Regions from separate parts of the Citrobacter sp. LJND-P06 genome, predicted to be linked through region 3. Evidence: predicted binding sites of a transcription regulator. Region 3 holds the regulator's gene; each other region holds the start of a gene.
The links. The regulator CRP, encoded in region 3, controls carbon source genes, mostly activating them, when cyclic AMP is high. The targets are predictions, from matches to a motif close to ATGTGANNNNNNTCACAT.
Positions count from the first base shown of each region.

Region 1: mlc (sugar metabolism global transcriptional regulator Mlc) is a predicted target of CRP. The motif match lies at 4,040-4,057, and genes of this name have one in related genera.
Region 2: deoC (deoxyribose-phosphate aldolase) is a predicted target of CRP. The motif match lies at 1,349-1,366, and genes of this name have one in related genera.
Region 4: focA (formate transporter FocA) is a predicted target of CRP. The motif match lies at 5,024-5,041, and genes of this name have one in related genera.

Region 1 is NZ_CP187317.1:2,422,231-2,429,875, forward strand. It holds gene dmsD (Tat proofreading chaperone DmsD) at 1-514, shown strand, start outside; gene clcB (voltage-gated ClC-type chloride channel ClcB) at 665-1,954, shown strand; gene bioD (dethiobiotin synthase) at 1,910-2,605, opposite strand; gene mlc (sugar metabolism global transcriptional regulator Mlc) at 2,731-3,951, opposite strand; gene ACO7SM_RS11585 (LysR family transcriptional regulator) at 4,080-4,979, opposite strand; gene ACO7SM_RS11590 (MFS transporter) at 5,196-6,449, shown strand; gene ACO7SM_RS11595 (KPN_01571 family protein) at 6,526-6,750, opposite strand; gene ACO7SM_RS11600 (carboxypeptidase M32) at 6,749-7,645, shown strand, end outside.
Region 2 is NZ_CP187317.1:3,879,132-3,886,776, reverse strand. It holds gene ACO7SM_RS18355 (YjjI family glycine radical enzyme) at 1-1,236, opposite strand, end outside; gene deoC (deoxyribose-phosphate aldolase) at 1,498-2,277, shown strand; gene deoA (thymidine phosphorylase) at 2,400-3,722, shown strand; gene deoB (phosphopentomutase) at 3,775-4,998, shown strand; gene deoD (purine-nucleoside phosphorylase) at 5,097-5,816, shown strand; gene lplA (lipoate--protein ligase) at 5,908-6,924, opposite strand; gene ACO7SM_RS18325 (YtjB family periplasmic protein) at 6,992-7,639, opposite strand.
Region 3 is NZ_CP187317.1:363,286-370,930, reverse strand. It holds gene prs (ribose-phosphate diphosphokinase) at 1-476, opposite strand, end outside; gene ACO7SM_RS01670 (NUDIX domain-containing protein) at 671-1,390, shown strand; partial or broken gene ACO7SM_RS01665 (hydrolase) at 1,426-2,488, shown strand; gene ACO7SM_RS01660 (YheU family protein) at 2,491-2,709, shown strand; gene ACO7SM_RS01655 (phosphoribulokinase) at 2,763-3,632, shown strand; gene ACO7SM_RS01650 (OsmC family protein) at 3,721-4,125, opposite strand; gene crp (cAMP-activated global transcriptional regulator CRP) at 4,434-5,066, shown strand; gene ACO7SM_RS01640 (YccS/YhfK family putative transporter) at 5,118-7,205, shown strand; gene argD (bifunctional acetylornithine/succinyldiaminopimelate transaminase) at 7,195-7,645, opposite strand, start outside.
Region 4 is NZ_CP187317.1:2,934,840-2,942,484, forward strand. It holds gene aroA (3-phosphoshikimate 1-carboxyvinyltransferase) at 1-731, opposite strand, end outside; gene serC (3-phosphoserine/phosphohydroxythreonine transaminase) at 802-1,890, opposite strand; gene ACO7SM_RS14085 (DUF421 domain-containing protein) at 2,105-2,797, opposite strand; gene ycaO (30S ribosomal protein S12 methylthiotransferase accessory factor YcaO) at 2,934-4,694, shown strand; gene focA (formate transporter FocA) at 5,100-5,957, shown strand; gene pflB (formate C-acetyltransferase) at 6,017-7,645, shown strand, end outside.

The sequences.
Region 1 (7,645 bases), 2.1 Mb from region 3:
TCACGCATTAACCTCTGAGGGCTGGCAGGCGCAGTGGCCGCTTTCTCAGACGCTGTTAACGCCGCTGGTGACCTCTTTTCAGGCTGAGTGCGATGAATCGCTGACTGAAGCCTGGCAGCGGTTATTTGTTGGCCCGTGGGCGCTGCCTTCACCGCCCTGGGGATCGGTCTGGTTAGACAGAGAAAGCGTGCTCTTTGGCGACTCCACGCTGGCGTTACGCCAGTGGATGCGAGATAACGGCATCCAGTTTGAGATGCAGCAAAATGAACCCGAAGATCATTTTGGCTCCCTTCTGTTGCTGGCCGCCTGGCTCGCGGAGAATGACCGCCACACAGAATGCGAACAGCTTCTGGCCTGGCATCTGCTTCCCTGGTCGAGCCGTTTTCTGGCGGTTTTCATTGAGAATGCCAACCATCCATTTTACCAGGCATTAGGCCAACTGGCGCAGCATACGTTGGCCAACTGGCAGTCACAGTTGTTGATCCCCGTCGCGGTAAAACCGCTGTTCCGCTAAGATAACAGGCGTCGTTAACGTTTATCGACTCTGCGGGTCGGTAAGCGTTAATGTCCCGCTAACAACGGCAATTGACACGGACGGTTTTGCTTCTTTTCGCATTTCACCGCACACTACCGTTATCAAAATCACATCACACTGCGATTATTCATGCATCGTTTACCTGCTTACCCCGATCTTCGCACTCTGTTTCGCCGTTTATGGCTCGCCGCATTGATCGGTATTTTTGCTGCGCTGGCGGTGAGCGGATTTCGCCATGCGATGCTGCTCCTCGAAAAGCTATTTTTGAGTAATGACACCGGGAGTCTGGTCAATGCGGCAGCGGGTCTTTCGCCGCTAAGGCGTTTACTCACCCCCGCCCTCGGTGGGTTCGTTGCCGGAGCCCTGCTGTGGGGCTGGCAAAAAATGAATCAGCAACGCCCGCACGCGCCTACGGATTACATGGAAGCCTTGCAGACGGATGACCCCTTTGATTACCGTTCCAGCCTGGTGAAATCGCTGGCGTCGTTGTTAGTGGTTGCCACGGGGAGCGCCATTGGGCGTGAAGGTGCCATGGTATTGCTGGCCGCGCTGGCCGCCTCCGCATTGGCGCAACGTTTTGCGCCCCGTGAAGAATGGAAGCTCTGGATAGCCTGCGGTGCCGCAGCGGGTATGGCGAGCGCTTATCATGCACCGCTGGCCGGAAGTCTGTTCATCGCAGAAGTTCTCTTCGGCACATTAATGCTGGCATCACTGGGGCCGGTGGTGATCTCTGCCGTTGTCGCGTTGCTAACCACCCACGTACTCAACGACAGCAGCGCGCTGCTCTATACGGTTCACCTGTCACTCGACCTGCATGTGCGGGAATACGCCCTGATTATCAGTATAGGGCTGGTCGCCGGGCTCTGCGGTCCGTTACTGACGTGGTCAATGACCGCAACTCATCATGTTTTTTTACGGCTTCAGCTAACGCCGCCCTGGCAACTGGCATTGGGGGGACTGGCGGTCGGGTTGCTTTCTCTGTTGACGCCAACCGTCTGGGGAAATGGCTATAGCGTAGTGCAATCTTTTTTGTTATCCCCGCCGCTGCTTTCCGTGATTGCCGGGATCTTCATCTGTAAATTGCTGGCCGTGCTCGCCAGTAGCGGTTCCGGCGCACCTGGCGGCGTGTTTACGCCGACCCTGTTCGTCGGTCTGTCAATCGGTATGCTGTTTGGTCGCCTGTGGGGGATCGGGATCCCCGGCACGGATGAAATAGCGATTCTGCTGGGATTAACGGGGATGGCGACGTTACTGGCGGCCACCACGCATGCGCCGATAATGTCTACGCTGATGATTTGTGAAATGACCGGGGAATATCGTTTACTCCCCGGGCTGCTGATGGCGTGCGTAATCGCGTCGGTATTATCGCGAACGTTACGCCACGACTCGATTTACCGACAGCACGCTGCCAAGCATTGACATGCGGATGTACTGCCCGAGTTCACGCTGCTCTGCGCGAGGAAGATACGGCAGTTCGCCAATCAAAGGCGCAGGGATTTTTTTACCGAGTACATCAATGATCCCTGCATAATGCGCAAGGCCTGGGTTGATACGGTTCGCGACCCATCCCATTAAAGGCAGTCCATCATTGGCAATGGCCTGCGCCGTCAACAGCGCATGATTGATGCAGCCTTCCTGGATCCCCACCACCATCAGTACCGGCAGTTGCTCCTGCACGACCCACTCGGATAATGGACGAAGGTCATTCATCAGACTCCGCCACCCTCCGGTGCCTTCCACAACAACGTGATCCACCTTTTCACTCAGACTCGCCAACCCATTGGACAGCAAGGTGTAATTGATGGGGCCGCTGTGCGCCACGCTACTTTCATCTTCGCTTAACGCAATCGGGTTGATGGCTTCATAAGGTAATTCAATCGAAGAGACGCTTTGCAGCACCAGCGCATCTTTGTTGCGCAACCCTTCAGGGGTCTCTTTGCTTCCTTTGGCGACCGGTTTGTAACCCGCGACAGTTTTACCCCCTGACGCTAACGCTTGTAGTAATGCGCGGGAAACCACTGTCTTCCCAACAGAAGTGTCTGTACCTGTAATAAAGAAACGCTTCAGCATCACTAACTCCACCGTTATGCTTCAAAAATATAAGTCAGGAAAATAATACAGTGGAGAAAGTCTAAGGTATGACAAGGGGGATCGGCTTGAGATAGCGCAATTTTTCGTACGACAGTGAAAAAATGTTAACCCTGTAATAGACGAATCAACAAAGAGCCGTTATACATCGCGTCTTTTACTAACGCCGCGCCCGCCATCGTTCCCTGATTTGAAAACTGCGTGCTCTCAACGGCAATGTTTTTACTGTACGCCGGGAGCGCTTGCTGGCGAATGCTGTCGGCAATGGCGGGGAAAAGAATATCCGCTGCTTTGCTTAACGGAGAACCGATCAGGATTTTTTGCGGGTTAAATAAATTCACCATGATGGCCAGAATACGCCCCACATGGCTTCCGACGCCGCTGATGATATCCTTCGCCAGTAAGTCCCCTTCGAGGGCGGCCTGACACAGTGAATCCACCGTTAATGGCTGACCGTGCAGCGTAGAACTCATCGACTGATTGAGGCGTAATTGCGCCAGTTCGAGGACGCTGTCCACGCTGGCAATGGTTTCCAGACAACCGTGATTACCGCAATAGCAGCGTTTACCGTAAGGATCCACCTGGGTATGACCGATCTCAACCAGGCTACTGCTCCCCGCATGCAGCAAATGACCATCAGTGATGACGCCCGCCCCCACGTTGTGATCAATCACCACCTGAATGACATCACGCGCGCCGCGTGAGGCGCCAAAAAGCGCCTCGGCCATCGTCCAGGCACTGATATCATGCTGAATATAGACCGGTACGCCGGTATGCTTCACCAGCGTTTCACCCAGCGCCATCTCTTTGACATCGTCATAAAACGGCATCCGGTGAACAATGCCATTCTCAGTATCAATAATGCCCGGCATCGTGACGGCGATAGAGGTTAACCGCTCAAGCTGCTGTTGATGGCGGATAAAAAACTGATCGACCAGCATGATGATGCGATCAAGCAGCGGAAGGTCGGCAATAAGGGGAAGTTCAAGACACTCCTCCACAACCAGCTTGCTGCTCAGGTCGCGCAAGGCGAGGAAAATCTCTCCGCGACTGATGCGAATAGACAGGTAGTGCCAGGCCTCAGTTTCCACCACCAGCCCAACGGCAGGACGACCACGGCTACCCGCTTCTTTGATCTCCAGTTCCTGTACCAAATGCGCTTCAAGCATTTCGCGGACAATTTTTGTAATACTGGCAGGCGCCAATTGCGCAAGGCGAGAAAGATCAATACGCGATACCGGTCCGAGCTGATCAATCAGGCGATATACCGCGCCCGCGTTGGTCTGCTTGATTTGATCGATATGCCCAGGCTGACTATCAGCAACCACCTCTGACTCCCTTTATTTTCGCGCTCCGAAATAATCTGTAGGCTATGGTGAAGGACTTCAACACTTGCCGTCAAATTTTTACGTAGCCGTGTGATTTGCCGCACATTTTTACCGCTTTTTAAACTAAATTAAGCACGACTGACTGCGGATAACAACTGATGACGAAACCTCTGCGCGGCATGACTTTGCTCATGGTGTTTCGGCCAGACCAGCCACATTTCCGACACGGCATCGGCTTCAGCGATCGGTATCCAGCACATTTCATCAAGCTGCACACGTTTAAAGGAGGCGGGCAGAATCGAAACGCCCAGCCCTGCCGCCACCAGTCCGATGATGGTCATGGCCTCCCCGACCTCCTGGGTAATGACCGGCGTCAGATTATAACGACGCATCAGCCCGAGGATATCGTCGTACAGACCCGTGCCAACGTGGGGATCAAAAAAGACAAACGGCTCTTTTGCCAACTCGGCCAGCGTCACCACCGGCTTTTGCGCCAGATGATGCTCACGCGGGATCATCGCCATCAGCGGTTCATGCAGTATCACCTCCCGGTTCAGCGTATCCGGAAGCTGCGTATTACGCAGCAATCCCATGTCCAGCGCCCCTTCACTCAACGGCGCAATCTGCTCACGGGTATTCATTTCACGGGTCTGCATATGGACATCAGGAAATTCCAGACGAAACCCGGAAAGGGTATCGGAAACCGCTTTAATAAAGGGCGCAGACGAAGTGAAACCGATGCGTAATTCGCCCGCCTCTCCCTGATGCAGACGCTCAGCCCGCGCCGCCGCCTCATTGACCAGCCCCAGAATTTGCCGACTGTCGGCCAAAAACTGCCTCCCGGCGGCGGTCAACGCCACGCTGCGATTAGTTCGCGCCAACAGCCGCGCCCCAACCTGCTGCTCAAGGATCTGAATCTGTTGGCTCAGCGGCGGTTGCGAAATATTAAGACGGGCGGCGGCACGACCAAAATGCAGTTCTTCCGCAACCGCCACAAAATAGCGTAAGTGACGCAGCTCAATATTCATATTTTAAAAGTATTATTTGAGATTATTAATATATTAGACAGAATATTTTGATTTTCCTACTCTTAAGTCTGATTCTGCAAGCGTAGTGTTGCAGCCAGTCTGGATGAGGGTGTACATAATCCCAGACCCAAATGGCGCGAAAAGGCTTAATGAGTCAGTTTTTCAGGTGGTCATGCCCGTCACCTAAACTACGGGGATGCTAAGCAAGGATTTCACGTGAGCCGTACTACTATTGTCGATACCGCCCCGGCAAGCGATGTTGATGAACAGATTATTTCCCAGCCAAATCAATTTATAAAACGCGGCACCTCCCCGTTTATGCGCGTCACACTGGCGCTTTTTTCTGCCGGACTGGCGACATTCGCCCTGCTCTATTGCGTACAGCCGATTTTGCCTGTGCTGTCCCATGAGTTTGGCGTATCGCCCGCCAGCAGCAGTATCTCGCTGTCTATCTCGACCGCCATGCTGGCCATCGGTTTGCTGTTTACCGGCCCGCTTTCTGATGCCATCGGTCGCAAACCGGTGATGGTGACCGCACTGCTTCTCGCCTCCTGCTGTACGTTATTGTCCACCATGATGACCAGTTGGCATGGCATCCTTTTTATGCGGGCCTTGATTGGGTTGTCATTGAGCGGCGTTGCGGCGGTGGGAATGACCTACCTGAGCGAAGAAATTCACCCCAGTTTTGTGGCGTTTTCGATGGGGCTGTACATTAGTGGCAACTCCATTGGCGGAATGAGTGGACGCCTGATCAGCGGGGTCTTTACCGATTTTTTCAACTGGCGAATTGCGCTGGCGGCGATTGGCTGTTTTGCGCTCGCCTCGGCATTAATGTTCTGGAAAATATTGCCGGAGTCCCGTCATTTCCGTCCCACGTCGCTGCGGCCTAAAACGCTGTTCATTAACTTTCGTCTGCACTGGCGTGACCGGGGTTTGCCGTTACTGTTCGCCGAAGGCTTTTTGTTGATGGGGTCGTTTGTCACCCTGTTTAACTATATCGGCTACCGGTTGATGCTCTCCCCCTGGGAACTGAGCCAGGCCGTTGTCGGGCTGCTTTCCGTTGCTTACCTCACGGGGACATGGAGCTCGCCAAAAGCCGGTGCCATGACCACCCGCTATGGCCGCGGGCCGGTAATGTTATTTTCGACGGGGGTGATGCTGGCTGGTCTGTTAATGACGTTATTCAGCCCTTTATGGCTGATCTTTGCCGGTATGCTGCTTTTTTCTGCCGGTTTTTTTGCCGCGCACTCTGTCGCGAGCAGTTGGATTGGCCCTCGCGCGCGACGGGCGAAAGGCCAGGCATCGTCGCTTTATCTCTTTAGCTATTACGTAGGCTCCAGCGTTGCCGGGACGCTCGGCGGCATATTCTGGCATAACTACGGCTGGAACGGCGTTGGCGGGTTTATTGCGCTGATGCTGGTACTGGCGATTCTGGTCGGCGCGCGCTTGCACCATCGATTACACGCCTGACAATAAGAACCCCGGGCATCACGCAAGGTATAAAACGCCATGCCCGGGTATTCTTCCTGTCTCGACTAACACCCAACTACCACATTCCCAGGATGGAGGATGCCCCCACCATTTCCCTGATGGCGTCCAGTGCCAGAAGAGCAAATACAACCCAAATGATCGGATTCATAATGCTGTATGCGTTTGTTTTTATTTTCGAGGGCGATGTTACCACTTCGCAGACTAAAAAGAGGTACCAGTAAATAAAACGCCCTATTATGGTAGGAGTCATGACCAGCACACTCCGCCGAAGAGGATACATGGACAATAAAAACTATCAACAACTCACCCGCACCTTTTTGCGTTTATCCCGTTTTTCCCATCTCTCTGCCATCGCCAGTTGGGATATGTTTGCCATGATGCCTCCCGGAGGAAGCCGCGCCAGAGGCGAAGCGCTGGCGGAACTGAGCGTTCTGGAGCATCAAATCATTACCGATCCCGCCGTGGCAAAGTGGATTTCCGCTGCCGGGCAAGAGGATCTCGACGAGATTGAACGTGCAAACCTGCGTGAAATGACACGCCTTCACCATCAGGCGTCACTGCTGCCTGAGTCGCTCGTTGAGGCCAAATCCCTGGCGGGAAGCCGCTGTGAACATGCCTGGCGCACTCAGCGTCCGGCCAATGACTGGCAAGGGTTTTCGCAAAACCTCAAAGAGGTGGTGAAATACAGCCGTGAAGAGGCACGTTTACGCGCGCAAGCCAAAGGCTGCACGCCCTACGATGCGCTACTGGATGTCTTTGAACCGGATATGACCAGCGCGCAACTGGATGTGCTGTTTGCGGATGTGAAAAGCTGGCTTCCTGACCTGCTGAATAAGGCCGTCGCCAAACAATCCGAGCGCCCGCTTGTGGCACCGGTGGGGCCTTTCCCAACGTCGGTTCAGCGCGAACTGGGGCTGGAAACCATGGCGTTGCTGGGTTTTGATTTCAACGGTGGACGTCTGGACATTAGCGCCCACCCTTTCTGCGGTGGTGTCCCGGAAGATGTGCGGATCACCACACGTTACGATGAAAACGAACTGCTCAGCGCGCTGTTTGGCGTCATCCACGAGACGGGACACGCGCGCTACGAGCAAAACCTGCCGCGTGACTGGCCAGGACAGCCCATCGCGCTAGCACGTTCGACCGCTCTCCATGAATCCCAGAGTCTGTTTTTT
Region 2 (7,645 bases), 1.1 Mb from region 3:
ATGGTGCGGCGCGACGGTTTGCAGATGGGTGATGGGATCTGGTTCGTCGCCATAGGGCAGACGCGCGCCCGGCGTTGTGCCGATATCTGAACTGATCCCCGACTGCGCATGCAGCATCGCTCTTTGCTTCCAGCCGTGTTTTACCGGTGTCTTTTCGACAAACCCAGCCAGTTGCTCACTGATGCGATAACCCAGCGCGTTTGCGGCCTCATCTTTCCCATATCGCGCTTTCAACCCTGCTTTTTCACACAGCAGATTGACGGCTTCCGCCAGGCCATACATCCCAAACATGGGCACAAAACGTTGTGGATCGATCAACCCTTCCTGCACGAGGAAGCTATTCTCAAAGAAATGTGATTGTTCGTAGAGGAAGTCACAGCGGGCATCAATGATGGAAATTTGTTGCTGACAGTAGTGCGGTAGCGTGCGCGTAAAGAAGTCATCGACAGAAGTACTGCGCTCTGCAACGGCTTTCAGGTTAAGCCTGACCAGTGTGCTGCCGCCTCCGGCAAGGGGTAAAGAGTTGTAACAACTGACGACGCCATAACCGCCTTTTGTGAAAATTTTATCATTTTCAGGGCCGTTGGAAATATGGGGCTTACTGCATTCGCAAATATTTTTCGCCACTTCCAGCAGCAAATCATCCGGTGTAATTTGCGGATCATAAATAAACGTCAGATTAGGTGCTACCTGCTTTAGCTCTGCATCTGCGCGTAAAATTGCACGGGTGACAGGGGTATCGGCAGGGCCAATATTGGCATGCATAAACGCATCAGGAAGGGTTCTGTCGAGATAGCGCCAAAAACGTTTTATTCGAATGTCGATCTCTTCTTGTGTTAGAATTCTAACATATGGTTGCAGCAGCGTATCAAGCTGACCAAGGAAGACCGGCATCGATGTTACCGAGGGCACATGGTGGTACAGAATGGTGAGCAAGGATAATGCGTCATCCAAATCCTGCGCCCCTTCCAGTTCCAGCCACTGTGAACCGTTAGCCAGAAAACGCGCATAATCAGGCAATACATAGCGGGGTTTGAAGGGGGCATGTCCTTCAAACATATCGCAAATAACGCCGTCATCCAGCGCCTGGCGGGCATCAGCCGGGAGCGGCGGATAAGGCAGATTGTTCTCGGCCTCCAGCGCCAGGAAATGGCGTTTTTGTTCAGGGCTGAGCACCGGGCTGGCCACGATTTGCTGGCAACGTTGTTGCAGGGCGGTTTCGCTTGAAACAGGCATCTTCGCTTCCTTTTTGTACCGAAGGTTTAGCGCCATTGTAGAAAGTTACGCCACGATAGCTTTTGATCCTGATGCGCCTGTCGCATTCTCGTGGGGCCTGAAAAGGTCATTTATTTGAAGTTGATCGCATTAGAGTAATGCAAATTTGTACGTAGTTTTCATTAACTGTGATGTATATCGAAGTGTAATGGCGGATGAATGTTAGAATACTAACAAACCCGCAAGGTGAAATTTTATACGGCGATGCCGTTGGAGAATCAAATGACCGATTTAAAAGCAAGCAGCCTTCGCGCGCTGAAACTGATGGACCTGACCACCCTGAACGACGACGACACCAATGAAAAAGTGATCGCGCTGTGTCATCAGGCGAAAACCCCGGTCGGCAACACGGCTGCTATCTGCATCTACCCGCGTTTTATTCCCATCGCGCGTAAAACCCTGAATGCGCAGGGCACGCCGGATATCCGTATCGCGACGGTGACTAACTTCCCGCACGGTAACGACGACATCGACATCGCGCTGGCAGAAACCCGTGCGGCAATCGCCTACGGAGCAGATGAAGTGGACGTGGTGTTCCCGTACCGCGCGCTGATCGCGGGCAATGAGCAGGTCGGTTTTGATCTGGTTAAAGCCTGTAAAGATGCCTGTGCGGCGGCTAACGTGTTGCTGAAAGTGATCATCGAAACCGGTGAACTGAAAGAAGAAGCGCTGATCCGTAAAGCGTCTGAAATCTCCATCAAAGCCGGTGCGGATTTCATCAAAACCTCTACCGGTAAAGTGCCGGTAAACGCGACGCCGGAAAGCGCGCGCATCATGATGGAAGTCATTCGTGATATGGGCGTTGCCAAAACCGTTGGTTTCAAACCGGCAGGCGGCGTACGCACGGCTGAAGACGCGCAGCAGTTCCTCGCGATTGCCGACGAACTGTTTGGCGCTGACTGGGCTGATTCTCGTCACTACCGTTTCGGCGCATCCAGCCTGCTGGCGAGCCTGCTGAAAGCACTCGGCCACGGCGACGGTAAAAGCGCAAGCAGCTACTAAGGTGCTAAGTGCCTGATGGCGCTTCGCTTATCAGGCCTGCGACATATCACCGTAGGCCGTATAAGGCGTTAGCCGCCATCTGGCAAAACCGCCTGCAAACTCTTTTCCTCATGGAGGTTACCTTGTTTCTCGCACAAGAAATTATTCGTAAAAAACGTGATGGCCACGCGCTGAGTGATGAAGAAATTCGTTTCTTTATTAACGGGATTCGTGACAACACCATCTCTGAAGGGCAGATTGCCGCCCTGGCGATGACCATTTTCTTCCACGATATGACAATGCCAGAACGCGTCTCGCTGACCATGGCGATGCGGGATTCAGGAACCGTACTGGACTGGAAAAGCCTGAATCTGAACGGCCCGATTGTTGATAAACACTCTACCGGCGGCGTAGGCGACGTGACCTCCCTGATGTTGGGGCCGATGGTGGCAGCCTGCGGGGGTTACATTCCGATGATCTCCGGGCGTGGCCTCGGTCATACCGGCGGTACGCTCGACAAACTGGAAGCGATCCCGGGGTTTGATATCTTCCCGGATGACGCTCGTTTTCGTGAAATTATTAAAGACGTGGGTGTGGCGATCATTGGGCAAACCAGTTCGCTGGCACCGGCGGATAAACGTTTTTATGCCACGCGCGACATTACCGCGACCGTGGACTCCATCCCATTGATTACCGCCTCCATTCTGGCCAAAAAGCTGGCAGAAGGGCTGGATGCGCTGGTTATGGATGTCAAAGTGGGTAGCGGCGCCTTTATGCCAACCTATGAGCTTTCTGCCGCGTTGGCAGAAGCGATCGTCGGCGTTGCCAATGGCGCGGGAGTGCGGACAACGGCGCTGCTGACTGACATGAACCAGGTGCTGGCCTCCAGCGCAGGCAACGCGGTAGAAGTGCGTGAAGCGGTGCAGTTCCTGACCGGCGAATATCGCAATCCACGTCTGTTTGACGTCACGATGGCGCTGTGCGTTGAGATGCTGATCTCCGGCAAGCTGGCCCGTGATGATGCAGACGCGCGTACAAAACTGCAGGCGGTGCTGGATAACGGTAAAGCGGCGGAGATCTTTGGTCGTATGGTTGCGGCGCAGAAAGGGCCGACGGACTTCGTTGAAAACTACGCAAAATACCTGCCGACAGCGATGCTGAGTAAAGCGGTATATGCTGACAGCGAAGGGTTTGTTGGTGCAATGGATACCCGCGCGCTCGGCATGGCGGTAGTGTCGATGGGCGGCGGTCGCCGTCAGGCATCGGACACTATTGATTACAGTGTTGGTTTTACCGACATGGCGCGACTGGGTGACAGTGTTGATGGACAACGCCCGCTGGCGGTGATCCACGCGAAAGATGAGGCCAGTTGGCAAGAGGCGGCGAAAGCGGTTAAAGCGGCAATCAGACTTGACAACGAAGCGCCTGAAATTACACCGACAGTGTATCGTCGAATCACCGAATAGCGATATACTGATCTGATCGCTTTTTTGCAGCGCAAGATGTATGGAGAACAAGATGAAACGTGCATTTATTATGGTGCTGGACTCCTTTGGTATTGGTGCAACTGAAGATGCGGATCGCTTCGGCGACGTAGGTTCCGACACTCTGGGCCATATTGCAGAAGCCTGCGCCAAAGGCGAGGCTGACAATGGTCGTAAAGGCCCACTGAATTTGCCTAACCTGACCCGTCTGGGTCTGGCGAAAGCGCACGAAGGCTCTACGGGTAAAATCGCTGCCGGGATGGATGGCAACGCAGAAGTCATTGGCGCCTATGCGTGGGCGCATGAGCTTTCTTCCGGTAAAGATACCCCGTCGGGGCACTGGGAAATCGCTGGCGTGCCGGTTTTATTTGACTGGGGTTACTTTAGTGACCACGACAATAGCTTCCCGCAGGAACTGCTGGATAAACTGGTGAAACGCGGTAATTTGCCGGGCTATCTGGGCAACTGCCACTCTTCCGGGACGGTGATTCTGGACGAGTTGGGCGAAGAGCATATGAAAACCGGCAAGCCGATTTTCTACACCTCCGCGGACTCCGTGTTCCAGATTGCCTGCCATGAAGAAACCTTTGGTCTGGATCGTCTGTACGAGCTGTGCGAAATCGCCCGCGAAGAACTGACCGAAGGTGGCTACAACATTGGCCGTGTTATCGCGCGTCCGTTTATCGGCGACAAAGCGGGCAACTTCCAGCGTACCGGTAACCGTCACGATCTGGCCGTTGAACCGCCAGCGCCGACCGTGTTGCAAAAACTGGTCGAGGAGAAAGACGGTCATGTGGTTTCCGTGGGTAAAATCGCGGATATCTATGCCAACTGCGGTATCACCAAAAAAGTGAAAGCCACGGGGCTGGACGCGTTGTTTGACGCGACCCTGAAAGAGATGAAAGAAGCGGGTGACAAGACTATCGTCTTCACCAACTTTGTTGACTTCGACTCTTCCTGGGGCCACCGTCGCGATATCGCAGGATATGCAGCAGGTCTGGAACTGTTCGACCGCCGTTTGCCTGAGCTGATGGAGCTGGTTGGGGAAGATGACCTTCTGATCCTGACCGCTGACCACGGTTGTGACCCAAGCTGGCAGGGCACCGACCATACGCGTGAGCACATTCCGGTACTGGTTTATGGTCCGAAAGTGAAACCCGGTTCGCTGGGTCACCGTGAAACGTTCGCGGATATCGGCCAAACGCTGGCAAGCTATTTCGGCACGTCGGCAATGGACTACGGCAAAAACATGCTGTAAACCTCTTGCCCGGCGGCGTTGCGCTTGCCGGGGCTACTGAATCGTAGGCCGGGTAAGCGAAGCGCCACCCGGCAAAAAAACTTATAAGGGATCTGAAGATGGCAACCCCACACATTAATGCAGAAATGGGCGATTTCGCAGACGTAGTTTTGATGCCGGGCGACCCGCTGCGTGCGAAGCACATTGCTGAAACTTTCCTTGAAGATGTTCGTGAAGTAAATAACGTTCGCGGTATGCTGGGTTTCACCGGGACGTATAAAGGCCGTAAGATCTCCGTTATGGGTCACGGTATGGGTATCCCGTCCTGCTCTATCTACACCAAAGAGCTGATCACCGATTTCGGCGTGAAGAAAATCATTCGTGTCGGTTCCTGCGGCGCAGTACGTACCGATGTCAAACTGCGTGACGTGGTGATCGGTATGGGTGCCTGCACCGATTCCAAAGTTAACCGCATCCGTTTCAAAGATCATGATTTTGCCGCGATTGCCGATTTCGGCATGGTGCGTGACGCCGTTGACGCCGCAAAAGCCCTGGGCGTTGACGCTCGCGTTGGCAACCTGTTCTCCGCAGACCTGTTCTACTCTCCGGACGGCGAAATGTTCGACGTGATGGAAAAATACGGCATTCTGGGTGTGGAAATGGAAGCCGCGGGTATTTACGGCGTGGCAGCCGAGTTTGGTGCGAAAGCGCTGACTATCTGCACCGTATCCGACCATATCCGTACCCACGAGCAGACCACTGCCGCTGAGCGTCAGACGACCTTCAACGACATGATCAAAATCGCGCTGGAATCTGTACTGCTGGGCGATAAAGAGTAATTTTGTTTTGTACCCGGTGGCGCTCACGCTTACCGGGTAAAAAAGCCGGGTGGTGGCTTCGCCTTACCCGGCCTACAAAACCGTATTGATATTATCGAACCGCTTTCATAATCCACGCCGACAATTCCCGCAACGCGTTCTCCTGCTCCGGGAAATCCACTAACAGCGCATCACACGCCTGTTGCAGTACCTCTGAACGATACAGACAGCCTTGCAAACGAGTCGCCAACGCTTCCAGCGGTGCCGGGTTCAGACTATCGGTAAAGATCTGAGCACGGGTGATGAGGCCTTTCTCAACATCAAAATGCAGCTCCACGCCGCCCCAGCTAAAGCGTTCATCCAGCAAATGCGAAAACGCCGGTGCCTGACCAAAGTTCCATTCCCAACTGCTTTGACGGGCAAAGGTTTCGGCAAAGTTTGGCAGATCTGGCGCTTTATCCGGTGAAATAATTTCCGCTTCCACACGCTCGCCGTAGTGGGCGAAAAAGGCGTCGGTTATCGCCTCGCACGCCTGAGCGTGAGTAATACCCGGCAACAGCTCGACCAGATTCGCGACCCGCGCACGCACGGAAGTAATCCCTTTGGCTTCAAGCTTCTTCTTATCCGGATTCAGATAGTTCGCCAGACGACTCAGGTCTGCGTTGAGCAACAATGTGCCGTGATGAAAACCACGGTCTTTCGTTTCACGATAGGCGGAGCCGGACACTTTGCGCTCCCCATCGGCGGTTTTAACGATCAGGTCGTTACGCCCGGAAGCCTCGGCGGTAACGCCGAGTGAATTCAGCGCATCCAGCACAATGGCCGTAGAAATGGTTTTGTCGTATTCCGGCTTCCCCGCCATAAAGGTAAAACAGGTATTGCCGAGATCGTGGAATACCGCGCCACCGCCGCTGCTACGGCGCGCCAGACGGACGTTGTCTTCCTCCATGCGCCGGGTATTGCACTCCTTCCACGGATTTTGCGCCCGGCCAATAACCACCGTATCCGCGTTACGCCACAGGAACAAAACGCGCTGAGTGGCAGGCATCTGGCGGAAAATACACTCTTCGACGGCGAGGTTGAACCAGGGATCGTAAGAGTCTGAGATAAGTAAGCGTAGTGTCGACATGGCAGATTTCCTTTCTATAACTGACGTCTATAGTAATGCTAACGGACTGGCGCTGCACTTTCGCGACTTACGGCTCCTTTTTCTCGTTCTCATCCTCTTCGGGTACGGACTTGCTGGCGGTAAGCAGGAAGGGGGATTGTTGCCAGCGCGTGCGTTTGCCCTGAAGAAGGGTTCGGGTTAATACCACGCCAATAGCCAGTGACAAGAGCAGCATCAGGCGTAGAATATTGGTGGTATTGTCGACCTGCTTCGCTTCGGTGGCTAAGGTGTGCGTGTCGAGCGTCAGACGCAGATAACCCAGTGGGCCATTCTTCCCCTGAATAGGTTCGACGATCTGCTGGTTAAAATAGCCGCCGGCTTTTTTGCCGTCCAGCGCCAGCCTGTCGCGCACATTAACGCTTTCACCTGCACGGGTAATGAGATCGCCTTGCTCATCGTAAACTCCGGCATCCAGAATTCGGCTCTCTTCCGTTAGCTGGCGGAGCACAGCGGCGATACGTTTTTCATCTGGCGTTTCGGTGCGCATTAACGGTGCGATGTTGAGCGTCACCTGATGCGCCAGCGTACGAGCCAGTTCTTCCAGTTGCGGATTTCGTTGTCGCTGATGGTTTTGACTGAACCAGGACGCACCCTGCATCAGCGCGACAAGCAGTGCGAGACAGAACAATACAATCACTGCACGATGAAGCCGGAATTTGAGTTTTGCGCGAGCCATAATCCA
Region 3 (7,645 bases):
TCCGGCGCCACCAGCATCAGCGCATGGTGTTGAAACTGACGGCGCAGAGTCGCGCTTTGCAGCAGGCAGGCTTCCTGTGGCACCGCGACCAGGTTATCTATCGCCGCCGCTGCCGCGTCGCTATGCGGGTCGAGCACGTTCACCTTGTCGAACTTCAGCGTGTTGAGCTGACGGGCAAAGACTTTCAGCGCAAAGCTGTCACCGGCAACCATATGGCGGTCTTGACGCGCCCACGGCAGCCAGGGAAGTTCAAGATGGCTCACCAGCACATCCGTCTGGTGGCGTACCGCCTCAACCAGTTGCGCCAGCAGCATGAAATCGTTCATATCCCGCATCGCCGCTGCGCGAATGCGCATCAGACGGGCGGAGGACGGTAACGTCTCCGTCACCTTGATCCAGACAGCGCCATCCGGAAAAACACCGCTGGCAATGGCGTAGACCTGCTCATCCAGCGTTAATGTCAATTTTTCGCTCATCTCATATCCCGCCTTTAATTGTGTCCCTTCGACACAATTAATAATGTCCCTAAGACACATATTAAGCAAGCGCAAAATTGATTAATTTTTCACAGAGAAGTTAATCACCTGATAAGTATTGGAAAAAAACGCGCCTTGCCGCCTGATGTCGTGCTGGTACACTTGTGAGCGTTCCACATCACCGTGAGTGCCTTATGACAACCGAAGCCGACTATCTGAAACAGTATGATGCCAGCCGCTTTCCTTCTCCCCTGGTCACAGTGGATAGCGTGTTGTTCACCCTGCATGAACAAACGCTGTGTGTCCTGCTGGTCGAACGGGCAAAGCAGCCGCAGAAAGGGCGCTGGGGATTGCCTGGCGGCTTTATTGATATGGCACGCGATGATTCCACCCGCGCGACGGCGCTACGTAAACTGACAGAAAAAACAGGGGTTTCCCCTTCATGGCTGGAGCAACTGGATACCGTCTCCGGGCCTGATCGCGACCCACGCGGCTGGAGCCTGACCGTCACCTGGTTCGCGCTGATCGCCTGGGCCGATTGCGCGCCGCATATCGCCAGCGTTAGCGACGCCCGCTGGGTGCCGCTCGACAAGCTTGCCGAATATCCTCTGGCGTTCGACCACGAGAACATCATTGCCTCAGCGCTGCATCGCCTGCGGCAAAAAACGATGTACTCGTTACTGCCCGTTTACTGTCTACCGGCGTCGTTTACCCAGGGTCAGTTGCAGGAGGCGACCGAAATCATTTTGGGTCAGGCCATTCAGCGTAAAAGTCTGATTCGCCGTTTTGAGGCGTCGGGCATGTTTGAAGAGACAGGGGAAAGTGCGGCGACAGGGACACGTAAAGCCCGTCTCTGGCGGCGTAAACCCGGGGTGGACATCCATCTTTTCTCACGTAACCTCCTGACTGACTAAGCGTAAAATCACATATTGGCTAACCTGCCAGCCGTGTGCGCGGTATAGTTATTCTTCCCGATGATTAATTGCTCTGGTGCTATGGTTGAAATCACCCCCACAGAAATGACCCCGACCGACGCTGATTCGTATGAGTTCCGCCCGATGCGCGGCATCAGCAATCGCCATCTACAAACGATGCTCCCACGACTGATCCGCCGTAAAGTGCAGTTCAGCCCACACTGGCAACGCCTGGAATTACCCGACGGCGATTTTGTCGATCTGGCATGGAGTGAAGATCCACATCAGGCGAAGCACAAACCACGTCTGGTGGTGTTTCATGGTCTTGAAGGGAGTCTGAACAGCCCGTATGCCCACGGACTCATAGAGGCCGCACAAAAGCGTGGATGGCTGGGTGTCGTGATGCACTTTCGCGGTTGCAGCGGCGAACCCAATCGCCTGAATCGCATTTATCACTCCGGGGAAACGGAAGACGGCACCTGGTTTTTACAGTGGCTGCAACGCGAGTTTGGTCGTGTTCCCACCGCTGCGGTTGGCTATTCGCTCGGCGGCAATATGCTGGCCTGCCTGCTGGCGAAAGAGGGTCGGGGGATTCCTGTCGATGCGGCAGTGATTGTCTCCGCGCCTTTCGTGCTTGAAGCCTGCAGCTATCACATGGAAAAAGGATTTTCGCGCGTTTACCAGCGCTACCTGCTCAATCTGCTCAAAGCCAACGCGTCACGCAAACTGGCGGCCTATCCCGGCACGCTTCCTGTCAATCTGGCGCAGCTAAAAGCGGTACGACGTATCCGTGATTTTGATGATCTTATTACTGCCAAAATTCACGGTTTTGCTGATGCGATAGACTATTATCGTCAATGTAGCGCCATGCCGTTGCTCAATCAGATCGCCAAACCTACGCTGATTATTCACGCGAAAGACGATCCGTTTATGGACAGTCATGTGATCCCGAACCCCGAGAATCTGCCGCCGCAGGTAGAGTATCAATTAACCGAGCATGGCGGGCACGTCGGCTTTATCGGCGGGACGCTGCGCCGCCCGGAAATGTGGCTTGAATCGCGCATCCCTGACTGGCTCACCACATATCTGGAAGCATAATCATGATCATCCCCTGGCAGGAGTTGTCCGCTGAAACGCTGGATAACCTGATTGAAAGCTTTGTATTGCGCGAAGGCACCGATTATGGTGAACATGAACGTTCGCTTGCGCAAAAAGTCGCCGACGTAAAACGCCAGTTACAGCGCGGCGAGGCCGTTCTGGTGTGGTCCGAACTCCACGAAACGGTCAATATCATGCCCAAAAAGCAGTTGCACGAGTAATCCCCCGCTGAGGGCCGACTATACTAAAACGAGTGTTTATTCATGGAGTTGTTATGTCTGCCAAACATCCAGTGATTGCGGTAACAGGATCCAGCGGCGCGGGGACCACCACCACCAGCCTCGCGTTCCGTAAAATTTTTTCACAGTTAAATCTGCGCGCCGCCGAGGTGGAAGGCGACAGCTTTCATCGCTATACGCGTCCGGAAATGGACATGGCGATCCGCAAAGCGCGGGACGCCGGGCGACATATCAGTTATTTCGGCCCCGAAGCCAATGATTTTGGTCTGCTGGAACAAACGTTCGGCGAGTACGGACACGCGGGCAAAGGCCAGTCGCGGAAATATCTGCATACCTACGATGAAGCAGTACCGTGGAATCAGGTGCCGGGAACCTTCACGCCATGGCAACCCCTGCCCGAACCGACCGACGTCCTGTTCTATGAAGGACTGCACGGTGGCGTAGTGACGCCGCAGCATAACGTGGCGCGCCATGTGGATTTACTGGTTGGCGTAGTACCGATAGTCAACCTGGAGTGGATACAAAAACTGATCCGCGACACCAGCGAGCGTGGACACTCCCGCGAGGCGGTGATGGATTCGGTGGTTCGCTCTATGGATGATTACATCAACTACATCACCCCGCAGTTCTCCCGTACGCATATTAACTTTCAGCGCGTCCCCACGGTGGACACCTCGAATCCCTTCGCGGCAAAAGGCATCCCGTCATTAGACGAGAGCTTTGTCGTTATTCATTTTCGTAATCTGGAAGGGATCGATTTTCCCTGGCTGCTGGCAATGCTTCAGGGCTCGTTTATTTCACATATCAATACATTAGTCGTGCCGGGCGGCAAAATGGGACTGGCAATGGAGTTGATCATGCTGCCGCTGGTTCAGCGACTGATGGAAGGCAAAAAAATCGAGTAAGGTAAGATTTTGCCGGATGGCGGTGTTGCGTTATCCGGCCTACTCCTGTCGTAGGCCCGATAAGCGCAGCGCCATCAGGCAAGGATCATCAGGCAGCAATCACTTCGTATGAATGCGTGATATTCACTGCTTTTTCCAGCATCAACGCCACGGAACAATATTTTTCAGCAGACAGATCGACTGCGCGCGAAACGGCGGCGTCTTTGAGATCATTGCCAGTCACAATGAAATGCAGATTGATATGCGTGAACAGGCGCGGCGCCTCTTCACGACGCTCGGAAGTGAGCTTCACTTCGCAATTGGTCACGTCCTGGCGTCCCTTTTGCAGAATAGACACCACATCGATCGCACTGCACCCACCCGCAGCCATTAACACCATTTCCATCGGACTCGGTGCTTTATCACCGGAGTTACCATCCATCAAAACCTGGTGTCCGGAAGCAGACTCTCCCAGGAAGGTTAGGCCTTCAACCCATTTCACACGCGCTTGCATATTTCGTAACTCCAATGTTTCAATTTTCCTGACAGATTACGCGGACATAACAAATCTCGCAACGGAAGGCGACCTGTATCAAGCTGAAGCGAGACACCAGGAGACACACAGCGAAAGCTATGCTAAAACAGTCAGGATGCTACAGTAATACATTGACGTACTGCATGTATGCAGAGAACATCACATTACAGGCTGCAGTACATTTTTAGCAGCCCCCTTCCCTGGCAGCGGGAAGCATATTTTGGCAACCCCAGAGACAGCGTCGTTTTCTGGCTCTGGAGACAGCTTATAACAGAGGATAACCGCGCATGGTGCTTGGCAAACCGCAAACAGACCCGACTCTCGAATGGTTCTTGTCTCATTGCCACATTCATAAGTACCCGTCGAAGAGCACGCTGATTCACCAGGGTGAAAAAGCAGAAACGTTGTACTACATCGTTAAAGGCTCAGTGGCTGTGCTGATTAAAGACGAAGAAGGGAAAGAGATGATCCTTTCTTATCTGAATCAGGGCGATTTTATTGGCGAATTGGGCCTGTTTGAAGAAGGCCAGGAGCGCAGTGCATGGGTTCGTGCAAAAACGGCCTGTGAAGTCGCTGAAATCTCCTACAAAAAATTTCGCCAATTGATCCAGGTGAACCCGGATATTCTGATGCGCCTGTCTTCCCAGATGGCTCGTCGCCTGCAAGTTACGTCCGAAAAAGTCGGCAACCTTGCCTTCCTCGACGTAACCGGTCGTATCGCTCAGACTCTGCTGAACCTGGCGAAACAACCCGATGCGATGACTCACCCGGACGGCATGCAAATCAAAATCACCCGTCAGGAGATCGGTCAGATCGTTGGCTGTTCTCGCGAAACCGTTGGTCGTATTCTGAAAATGCTGGAAGATCAGAACCTGATCTCCGCGCACGGTAAGACCATCGTCGTCTACGGCACTCGTTAACCCCGTCAAAATGGCGTATTACCCTGTAATACGCCATTTTTGTTGGCACCGATGTGGCGAAGACTGATCTATCACCCTGAAATCAACTACGCACTGCGGCAAACGCTGGTGTTGTGTTTACCTGTGGCGATCGGCCTTATCATCGGCCAGTTGCATCTGGGATTGCTCTTTTCTCTCGTTCCCGCCTGCTGCAACATCGCCGGGCTTGATACCCCCCACAAACGCTTTTTCAAACGCTTAGTCATTGGTGCATCGCTGTTTGCCGGATGCAGCCTGGCAATGCAGCTCCTGCTCGCGCAAGCAATACCGCTGCCGCTGATTCTGACGGGTTTAACGCTGATTCTTGGCGTGACGGCTGAACTCAGCGCCTTACATGCCCGACTCCTGCCGGCTTCGCTGATCGCCGCCATTTTCACACTCAGCCTTGCCGGTAACATGCCCGTGTGGGAGCCGTTGCTGATCTATGCCCTGGGCACCCTGTGGTACGGGCTTTTTAACTGGTTTTGGTTTTGGCTCTGGCGTGAACAACCGCTGCGCGAGTCGCTCAGTTTGTTGTACCGCGAATTGGCCGACTACTGCGAAGCCAAATACAGTCTGCTCACCCAGCATGCGGATCCTGAAAAAGCGCTGCCGCCTTTGTTGGTACGCCAACAGAAAGCGGTGGATCTCATCACCCAGTGTTACCAGCAAATGCACATGCTGTCGGCGCATCACAACAATGAATACAAACGTCTGCTGCGGGCCTTCCAGGAAGCGCTGGACCTACAGGAACATATCTCCGTCAGTCTGCATCAGCCGGAAGAGGTGCAAAAGCTGGTCGAACGCAGCCATGCGGAACAGGTGATTCGCTGGAACGCTCAAACGGTCGCCGCACGTTTACGCATCCTGGCGGATGATATTCTGTATCACCGCCTGCCAACTCGCTTTACCATGGAAAAACAGATTGGTGCGCTGGAGAAAATCGCTAACCAGCATCCCGATAACCCGGTCGGTCAGTTCTGTTACTGGCACTTTAGCCGCATTGCCCGCGTATTGCGGACCCAACGCCCGCTCTACGCCCGCGACCTGATGGCGGATAAACAGCGCCGACTCCCGCTGATCCCGGCGTTAAAAAACTATCTGTCCTTCAAGTCGCCCGCGCTGCGAAATGCCGGGCGTATTAGCGTCATGCTGAGTATCGCCAGTCTGATGGGCAGCGCGTTACATCTGCCGAAACCGTACTGGATCCTGATGACGGTGCTGTTTGTGACGCAAAACGGCTACGGCGCGACGCGGGTTCGCATATTACACCGTTCGGTAGGTACGCTGGTCGGGCTGGTGATTGCGGGCGTGACGCTACACTTCCATATTCCCGAAGGCTTCACGCTAGCGGGCATGCTGGTCATTACACTGGTGAGCTATCTGATCATTCGTAAAAATTACGGTTGGGCAACGGTCGGGTTTACGGTCACTGCGGTGTATACCCTGCAATTGCTGACGTTAAACGGTGAGCAGTACATTGTGCCGCGGTTTATTGATACGGTGATTGGCTGCCTGATCGCGTTTGGCGGAACGGTCTGGCTCTGGCCGCAGTGGCAGAGCGGTCTGTTACGCAAAAACGCCCACGACGCGCTGGAAGCCGATCAAGACGCTATACGCCTGATCCTCAGCGACAATCCACAGGCAACACCGCTTGCGTATCAGCGTATGCGTGTCAATCAGGCGCACAACACGCTGTACAACTCGCTGAATCAGGCCATGCAGGAACCCGGCTTTAACGCGCACTATCTGGCCGATATGAAACTGTGGGTGACGCACAGCCAGTTTATTGTCGAGCACATCAACGCCATGACCACGCTGGCGCGGGAACATACGATGCTGACGCCAGACCTTGCGCAACGCTATCTGGAATCGTGCGAAATTGCGCTCCAGCGCTGCCAGCAGCGTCTGGAGTATGACGGGCCGGGCAGTTCTGGCGATGTGAATATCCTGGAAGCGCCAGAGATGCTCTCCCATGGGTCATTAAGTACCCTGGAACAGCACCTGCAGCGCATACTGGGCCACCTGAAAACCATGCACACCATTTCGTCGGTCGCCTGGCGTCAACGGCCTCACCACGGGATCTGGCTCAGCCGTCAGTTACGGGATATTAAGCGTTAACGACTTTCGCGACGGCCTGAGCGAAACGCTGCATTCCCTCATCGATATCCGCCTCTTCCACCACCAGCGAGGGGGCGAAGCGCATCACATCCGGGCCGGCATTCAGCACCATCACGCCTTCATTCGCGCCCGCATAAAGAAACTCGCGCGCTCGTCCCTGATATTGCGGCTTCAACTCTGCCCCAATCAACAGTCCCATCCCGCGAATGTCGCTGAAGACGTCGTACTGCTCGTCAATTTTCTGCAAATGCTGAACAAATTTCTGCCGTTTTGTCTGAATGCCGTCCAGCACGTCTGGCGTGTTAATAATATCGAACGCCGCGCCAGCAACCGCGCAGGCCAGCGGGTTGCCACCGTAGGTAGAACCGTGGGAACCGACGTGAAACGCACTGGCAATCTCCTGCGTGGTCAGCATGGCGCTCACCGGGAACCCGCCGCCA
Region 4 (7,645 bases), 2.1 Mb from region 3:
GAGGCATCGCCTTCGACAAGATACGCGCCCGGAGACTGATACTGCTGCCCTCCCTTGACGACAAAACGCTGGTAATTCTGGTTCTCAATCTCAACGCCAAACGTTTTCATCAGATTCAGCGTGATATCGATATACGGCTTCGATACCAGTTCACCTTTGATAACAATCGTCGAATCTTGCGGCGCCAGCGGCGCGGTCATCAACAATGCGGTGAGAAACTGGCTGGAAACACTGCCGTCAACGTCAACCTGCCCACCGGTAAATCCACCGCGAAGACGTAACGGCGGATAGTTTTCCTGCTCCAGGTACTCAATATTCGCCCCGCCCTGACGTAAGGCATCCACGAGGTGTCCAATCGGACGTTCTTTCATGCGCGGTTCACCCGTCAGCACGATATCGTTCGTCCCCAGGCACAACGCTGCCGCCAGTGGGCGCATGGCGGTTCCCGCATTGCCGAGAAACAGTTCCAGCGAGCCTTCAGCCTGTAACGCGCCACTGTTGCCGTGGATCTCACAACGGGTACGATCGGCAGACAGGGTATAATCAATCCCCAGCGCACTCAGCGCATTAAGCATATGGCGAACGTCATCGCTGTCCAGCAGGTTAGTCAGAACAGTGGTGCCGCGTGCTAATGCTGCCAGTAACAACGCGCGGTTTGACACACTTTTGGAGCCAGGCAGATTAATGGTGCCATCGACCCGCGCGATGGGTTGTAACGTCAGGGATTCCATGAAACTCAACTCTCAAAAACGGAAATAAAAACCCCACAGACACGCTGTGGGGATGAAAAAGTACAGCCAATTAGCCGCGGCGACGTTCGAAATCAATCATGAAATCGGTCAGCGCTTTAACGCCTTCAAGCGGCATAGCGTTATAGATAGAGGCGCGCATTCCTCCCACCACACGGTGGCCCTTCAGCGCATGCAGCCCTGCTGCAAATGATTCTTCAAGGAAGAGTTTATCCAGCGCGCTATCCGCCAACTGGAACGGTACGTTCATGCGGGAGCGGTTAGATTTCGCCACATCGTTACGATAGAAATCACTGTTATCAATCACGCCATACAGCAGTTCCGCTTTTTGCTGATTGATTTTATCCATCGCGGCCACACCGCCCTGCTCTTTCAGCCATTTGAAGACCAGACCAGAGAGATACCAGGCGAATGTCGGCGGGGTGTTGAACATAGAATCGTTCTCGTTCAGCACGCTGTAATCAAGGATAGACGGACAGGAGGTATGCGCTTTGCCCAGCAAATCTTCACGCACGATCACAATCGTCAGACCCGCAGGACCGATATTTTTCTGCGCACCGGCATAAATCACCCCGTAACGGGAAATATCCAGTGGCGTAGAGAGAATCGTCGAAGAGAAATCGGCGGTTACGACCACATCAGAGGCAAAATTCGGCGTTTCATTGATTGCGATGCCGTCGATGGTTTCGTTCGGGCAGTAGTGCAAGTAGGCGGCATTATCAGAAAGTTGCCATTCGCTCATGGGCTTAACCGCACGCAGACCGTCAACGGTGACGTTGGCGTCAATCACATTGGGCGTGCAGTATTTTTTGGCTTCTTTAATGGCGCTGGCAGCCCAGTATCCGGCATCAACGTAATCCGCCGTGGTTTTATCGCCCAGAATATTGAGCGGAACAGCGGCAAACTGACCACGGCCACCGCCATGACAGAACAAGACTTTGTAGTTAGAGGGGACGCGGAGGAGATCGCGAAAATCTTTCTCTGCTTCCTCTGCAACCTGGATGAACTCTTTGCCGCGGTGGCTAATTTCCATTACTGATGTGCCAAGACCCTGCCAGTCACAGAGATCCTGTTGCGCCAGTTTAAGCACGTCTGCCGGTAGCATTGCCGGACCTGAACTAAAATTGAAGACCTGAGCCATTTCCCCTCACCACGTTGTATTGTTTTCAACTCAACATCCCGTCAGTTGCGAACAGCAGAACGACAGACATTGGATATATGTTATTGCTGTGGATATCGGTTTTATCATTCAGTGACACGCGCCGCAATGGGTAAAACTGACCGGCGCAAAAATGCGCGTTGCATCACACAACAGAATCTATCGGTTTAGCGGGTTAAAACCGATATTTTTGCTGTCAGACGATCCGTTTTGCCTGACTGGCCTTCGACCATTCTGGATTTTCACAGCGAGGACATAATTGATGATCGCCGGCTTTCATCGCTATCACTTCGCTGCAACGCACACAGGCGTAGTCCCCCGCCTCGGGAACAACGTTAAACCGCTGCGTACATTGTTTAGGCAGAATGCTGAGTCCAGACTTCACCTCTTCGTCGGCAAAAAAATAGACGCTAATTTGTCCATTGGTTTCCAGGATAGCGAGTTTCACCTGCCCCAGTTGTTCAACACCGTTTAGACGCAGCTCCATAAAGAACTCAAACTCGGTCATATTCGCCCGCCCGAGCTTCGACCAGGCCAGTTGACCGTCTTCAATGATAACCACCGGTTTGCCTTCCAGCATATCTTCCAGTTTCTCGCTGTGCGCCATCAGCCACATGACCAGCCGATAAAGCAAGGCCAGCGAGAGAAAAACGACCAACACCGGGAGCAACGGAACATCATCATAAAACGCGACATCTCCGGCGGCCGATCCCAGCGTCAAAATGATCAACACTTCAAAGAGCGACATCTGCCGTACGCCTCGGCGTCCGGTCATCTTCAGAAAAAGAAACACCAGAACAAAGGTATAGAAGCTTCGCAGCGCCACTTCCCCCAGAAACTCCAGCGGCACGTTATCCAGCGCCATACGTTGCCAATCGAACGCCTTCATTTTTGTGCCCTTGCGCGGGTGAGTTTTGTAAAAGCATAGTCAATACTTTTATTTACGCCGAAGGCCCGGCGGCGATAGCGCCATGCCTGGAAAACCCGTATGATTGCGCGCTTTCCGTACGACAAAAGTGATTTTCATGACGCAAACATTTATCCCTGGCAAAGACGCTGCTCTGGAAGATTCCATCGCTCGCTTCCAGCAAAAACTGCTCGACCTTGGTTTCCATATTGAAGAGGCCTCCTGGCTGAATCCGGTGCCAAACGTCTGGTCTGTGCACATTCGCGACAAAGAGTGCGCGCTGTGCTTCACCAACGGTAAAGGCGCGACAAAAAAAGCGGCACTGGCCTCCGCGCTGGGCGAATATTTTGAGCGTCTGTCCACGAACTATTTCTTTGCTGATTTCTGGCTCGGTGACACCATCGCCAATGGCCCGTTCGTCCATTACCCGAACGAAAAATGGTTCCCGCTAACCGAAGATGACGACGTTCCTGAAGGTCTGCTGGATGCGCGTCTGCGTGCGTTCTACGATCCGGATAACGAACTCACCGGAAGTATGCTGATTGACCTGCAGTCCGGTAACGAAGAGCGCGGCGTCTGCGGTCTGCCGTTTACCCGCCAGTCTGATAACCAGACCGTGTATATTCCGATGAATATTATCGGCAACCTGTATGTTTCTAACGGGATGTCTGCCGGTAATACGCCGAATGAAGCGCGCGTTCAGGGGCTGTCTGAAGTTTTTGAACGTTATGTGAAAAATCGCATTATCGCGGAAAGCATCAGCCTGCCGGAAATCCCAGCCGATGTGCTGGCGCGCTATCCGGCCGTGGTCGAATCCATCGCTAAACTGGAAGCCGAAGGTTTCCCGATTTTCGCTTATGACGGTTCATTAGGCGGTCAGTACCCGGTTATCTGCGTGGTTCTGTTTAACCCGGCCAACGGTACCTGCTTCGCCTCTTTCGGTGCGCACCCGGACTTCGGCGTGGCGCTGGAGCGTACGGTCACTGAACTGTTGCAGGGCCGCGGTCTGAAAGATCTTGATGTGTTTACCCCGCCAACCTTTGATGACGAAGAAGTGGCTGAACACACCAACCTTGAAACCCACTTTATCGATTCCAGCGGTCTGATCTCCTGGGATCTGTTTAAGCAGAACGCCGATTACCCGTTCGTTGACTGGAATTTCTCCGGCACCACGGAAGAAGAATTCGCCACCCTGATGGCTATCTTCGATGCTGAAGATAAAGAAGTGTACATCGCCGATTATGAGCACCTGGGCGTTTATGCCTGCCGTATCATTGTGCCGGGCATGTCTGACATCTACCCGGCCGAAGATCTGTGGTTAGCCAACAACAGCATGGGTAGCCACCTGCGCGAAACGATCCTTGCTCTGCCGGGCAGCGAGTGGGAAAAAGAAACCTACCTGAATCTTATCGAACAACTCGATGAAGAAGGTTTTGACGACTTTACCCGCGTACGCGAACTGTTGGGACTGGCAACCGGGCCGGATAACGGCTGGTCTACGCTGCGTATTGGCGAGCTAAAAGCGATGCTGGCGCTGGCTGGTGGCGACCTTGAGCAGGCGCTGATCTGGACTGAGTGGACGATGGAGTTTAACGCCTCTGTCTTCAGCGCTGAACGTGCGAACTACTACCGTTGCCTGCAGACATTACTGCTGCTGGCGCAGGAAGAGGATCGTGAACCTCTGCAATATCTGAATGCTTTTGTTCGCATGTATGGCGCAGAAGCCGTTGAAGCGGCAAGCGCGGCATTGAGCGGCGAAGCAGCGTTTTATGGGTTACAGGCGGTTGACGGCGACTTACTGGCGTTCCCATCGCACCAGTCTCTGTTGAAGGCCTATGAGAAGCTGCAACGTGCAAAAGCCCTCTGGTGGTCAAAATAAAACCGAATAGCTTACGCTAAGTAGGCTTGAACACTCGGTTGAGCTATATTACGGGGCGCTTTTAGTGCCCCGTTTTACTTATTTTTGCCTAACCAAAAATAAATGTAATAACAAGGTTAAATATTGGTAGTTGATATTACATAAAATAATGCGTAAGTGTTGCAATAGATGTCAATTACTCCATTTTAATTAACTGCATTTTCAGAGGTTCAGAGAAAAAATTCAACTCACATTATAACTTTTAAAATTTATTTTTATTTTATAAATCAATCAATTACATCGCAATCGTGCAAAAACCATGCGACTTGAAGGCCTATAAGCCAGGTGAGATATGATCTATATCAAATTCTCATCTATAATGCTTTGTTAGTATCTCGTCGCCGACTTAATAAAGAGAGAGTTAGTGTGAAAGCTGACAACCCTTTTGATCTTTTACTCCCTGCTGCAATGGCCAAAGTGGCCGAAGAAGCAGGTGTCTATAAAGCAACGAAACATCCGCTGAAGACATTCTATCTGGCGATTACTGCCGGTGTATTCATCTCAATCGCCTTTGTTTTCTATATTACCGCCACAACCGGTACCGGAACGATGCCGTTCGGTATGGCTAAACTGGTGGGGGGTATCTGCTTCTCTCTGGGGCTGATTCTTTGTGTTATCTGCGGCGCAGACCTCTTTACTTCAACGGTACTGATTGTCGTCGCCAAGGCCAGCGGCCGTATCACCTGGGGTCAACTGGCAAAAAATTGGCTTAACGTTTATGTTGGCAACCTGATCGGCGCCTTGCTGTTCGTCTTACTTATGTGGCTATCTGGCGAGTATATGACCGCCAATGGCGCATGGGGACTCAACGTTCTGCAAACCGCTGACCATAAAATGCACCATACTTTTGTTGAAGCTGTCTGCCTCGGTATTCTTGCTAACCTGATGGTTTGCCTGGCCGTGTGGATGAGCTACTCAGGTCGCAGCCTGATGGACAAAGCGTTCATCATGGTATTACCGGTCGCCATGTTTGTGGCCAGCGGTTTTGAGCACAGTATCGCAAACATGTTTATGATCCCTTTGGGTATTGTAATCCGCGACTTCGCAACACCGGAATTTTGGGCCGCTGTCGGTTCCGCTCCGGAGAATTTTACTCACCTGACCGTGATGAATTTCATCACCGATAACCTGATTCCGGTTACGATCGGTAACATTATCGGCGGCGGTTTGTTGGTCGGGTTGACATACTGGGTCATTTACCTGCGTGGCAACGATCATCATTAGTCCTTTGATGTTGGTTATACGCAGTAAATAAAAAATCCACTTAAGAAGGTAGGTGTTACATGTCCGAGCTTAATGAAAAGTTAGCCACAGCCTGGGAAGGTTTTACCAAAGGTGACTGGCAGAATGAAGTAAACGTCCGTGACTTCATTCAGAAAAACTACACTCCGTATGAGGGTGACGAGTCCTTCCTGGCTGGCGCGACTGATGCGACCACAGCTCTGTGGGACAGCGTGATGGAAGGCGTTAAACAGGAAAACCGCACTCACGCGCCTGTTGACTTTGACACCTCCGTTGCATCCACCATCACTTCTCACGACGCGGGTTACATCAACAAAGCGCTCGAGAAAATTGTTGGTCTGCAGACTGAAGCTCCGCTGAAACGTGCGATTATCCCGTTTGGCGGCATCAAAATGGTTGAAGGTTCCTGCAAAGCGTACGATCGCGAACTGGACCCGATGCTGAAAAAAATCTTCACCGAATACCGCAAAACCCATAACCAGGGCGTATTCGATGTTTACACCAAAGACATTCTGAACTGCCGTAAGTCTGGCGTTCTGACTGGTCTGCCAGATGCGTATGGCCGTGGCCGTATCATCGGTGACTACCGTCGCGTTGCGCTGTACGGTATCGACTACCTGATGAAAGACAAATACGCTCAGTTCGTCTCTCTGCAGTCCGATCTGGAAAACGGCGTAAACCTGGAAGCGACTATCCGTCTGCGTGAAGAAATCGCTGAACAGCACCGCGCGCTGGGTCAGATCAAAGAAATGGCAGCTAAATACGGTTGCGATATCTCTGGTCCGGCTACCAACGCTCAGGAAGCTATCCAGTGGACCTACTTCGGCTACCTGGCCGCTGTTAAGTCTCAGAACGGTGCAGCAATGTCCTTCGGTCGCGTATCCACCTTCCTGGATGCTTACATCGAACGTGATATCAAAGCAGGCAAAATCACAGAGCAAGACGCTCAGGAAATGATTGACCACCTGGTCATGAAACTGCGTATGGTTCGTTTCCTGCGTACTCCTGAATATGATGAACTGTTCTCCGGTGACCCGATTTGGGCAACTGAATCTATCGGTGGTATGGGCGTTGACGGCCGTACTCTGGTAACCAAAAACAGCTTCCGCTTCCTGAACACCCTGTACACCATGGGGCCTTCTCCGGAGCCGAACATCACCGTTCTGTGGTCTGAAAAACTGCCTCTGAACTTCAAGAAATTCGCCGCTAAAGTGTCCATCGACACCTCTTCTCTGCAGTACGAGAACGATGACCTGATGCGTCCGGACTTCAACAACGACGATTACGCTATCGCTTGCTGCGTAAGCCCGATGGTTGTTGGTAAACAAATGCAGTTCTTCGGTGCGCGTGCAAACCTGGCGAAAACCATGCTGTACGCAATCAACGGCGGCGTTGATGAAAAACTGAAAATCCAGGTGGGTCCGAAATCTGAACCGATCAAAGGCGACGTTCTGAACTTCGACGAAGTCATGGACCGCATGGATCACTTCATGGACTGGCTGGCTAAGCAGTATGTCACCGCGCTGAACGTTATCCACTACATGCACGACAAGTACAGCTACGAAGCCTCTCTGATGGCGTTGCACGACCGTGACGTTATCCGCACCATGGCGTGTGGTATCGCTGGTCTGTCCGTTGCTGCTGACTCCCTGTCTGCAATCAAATATGCG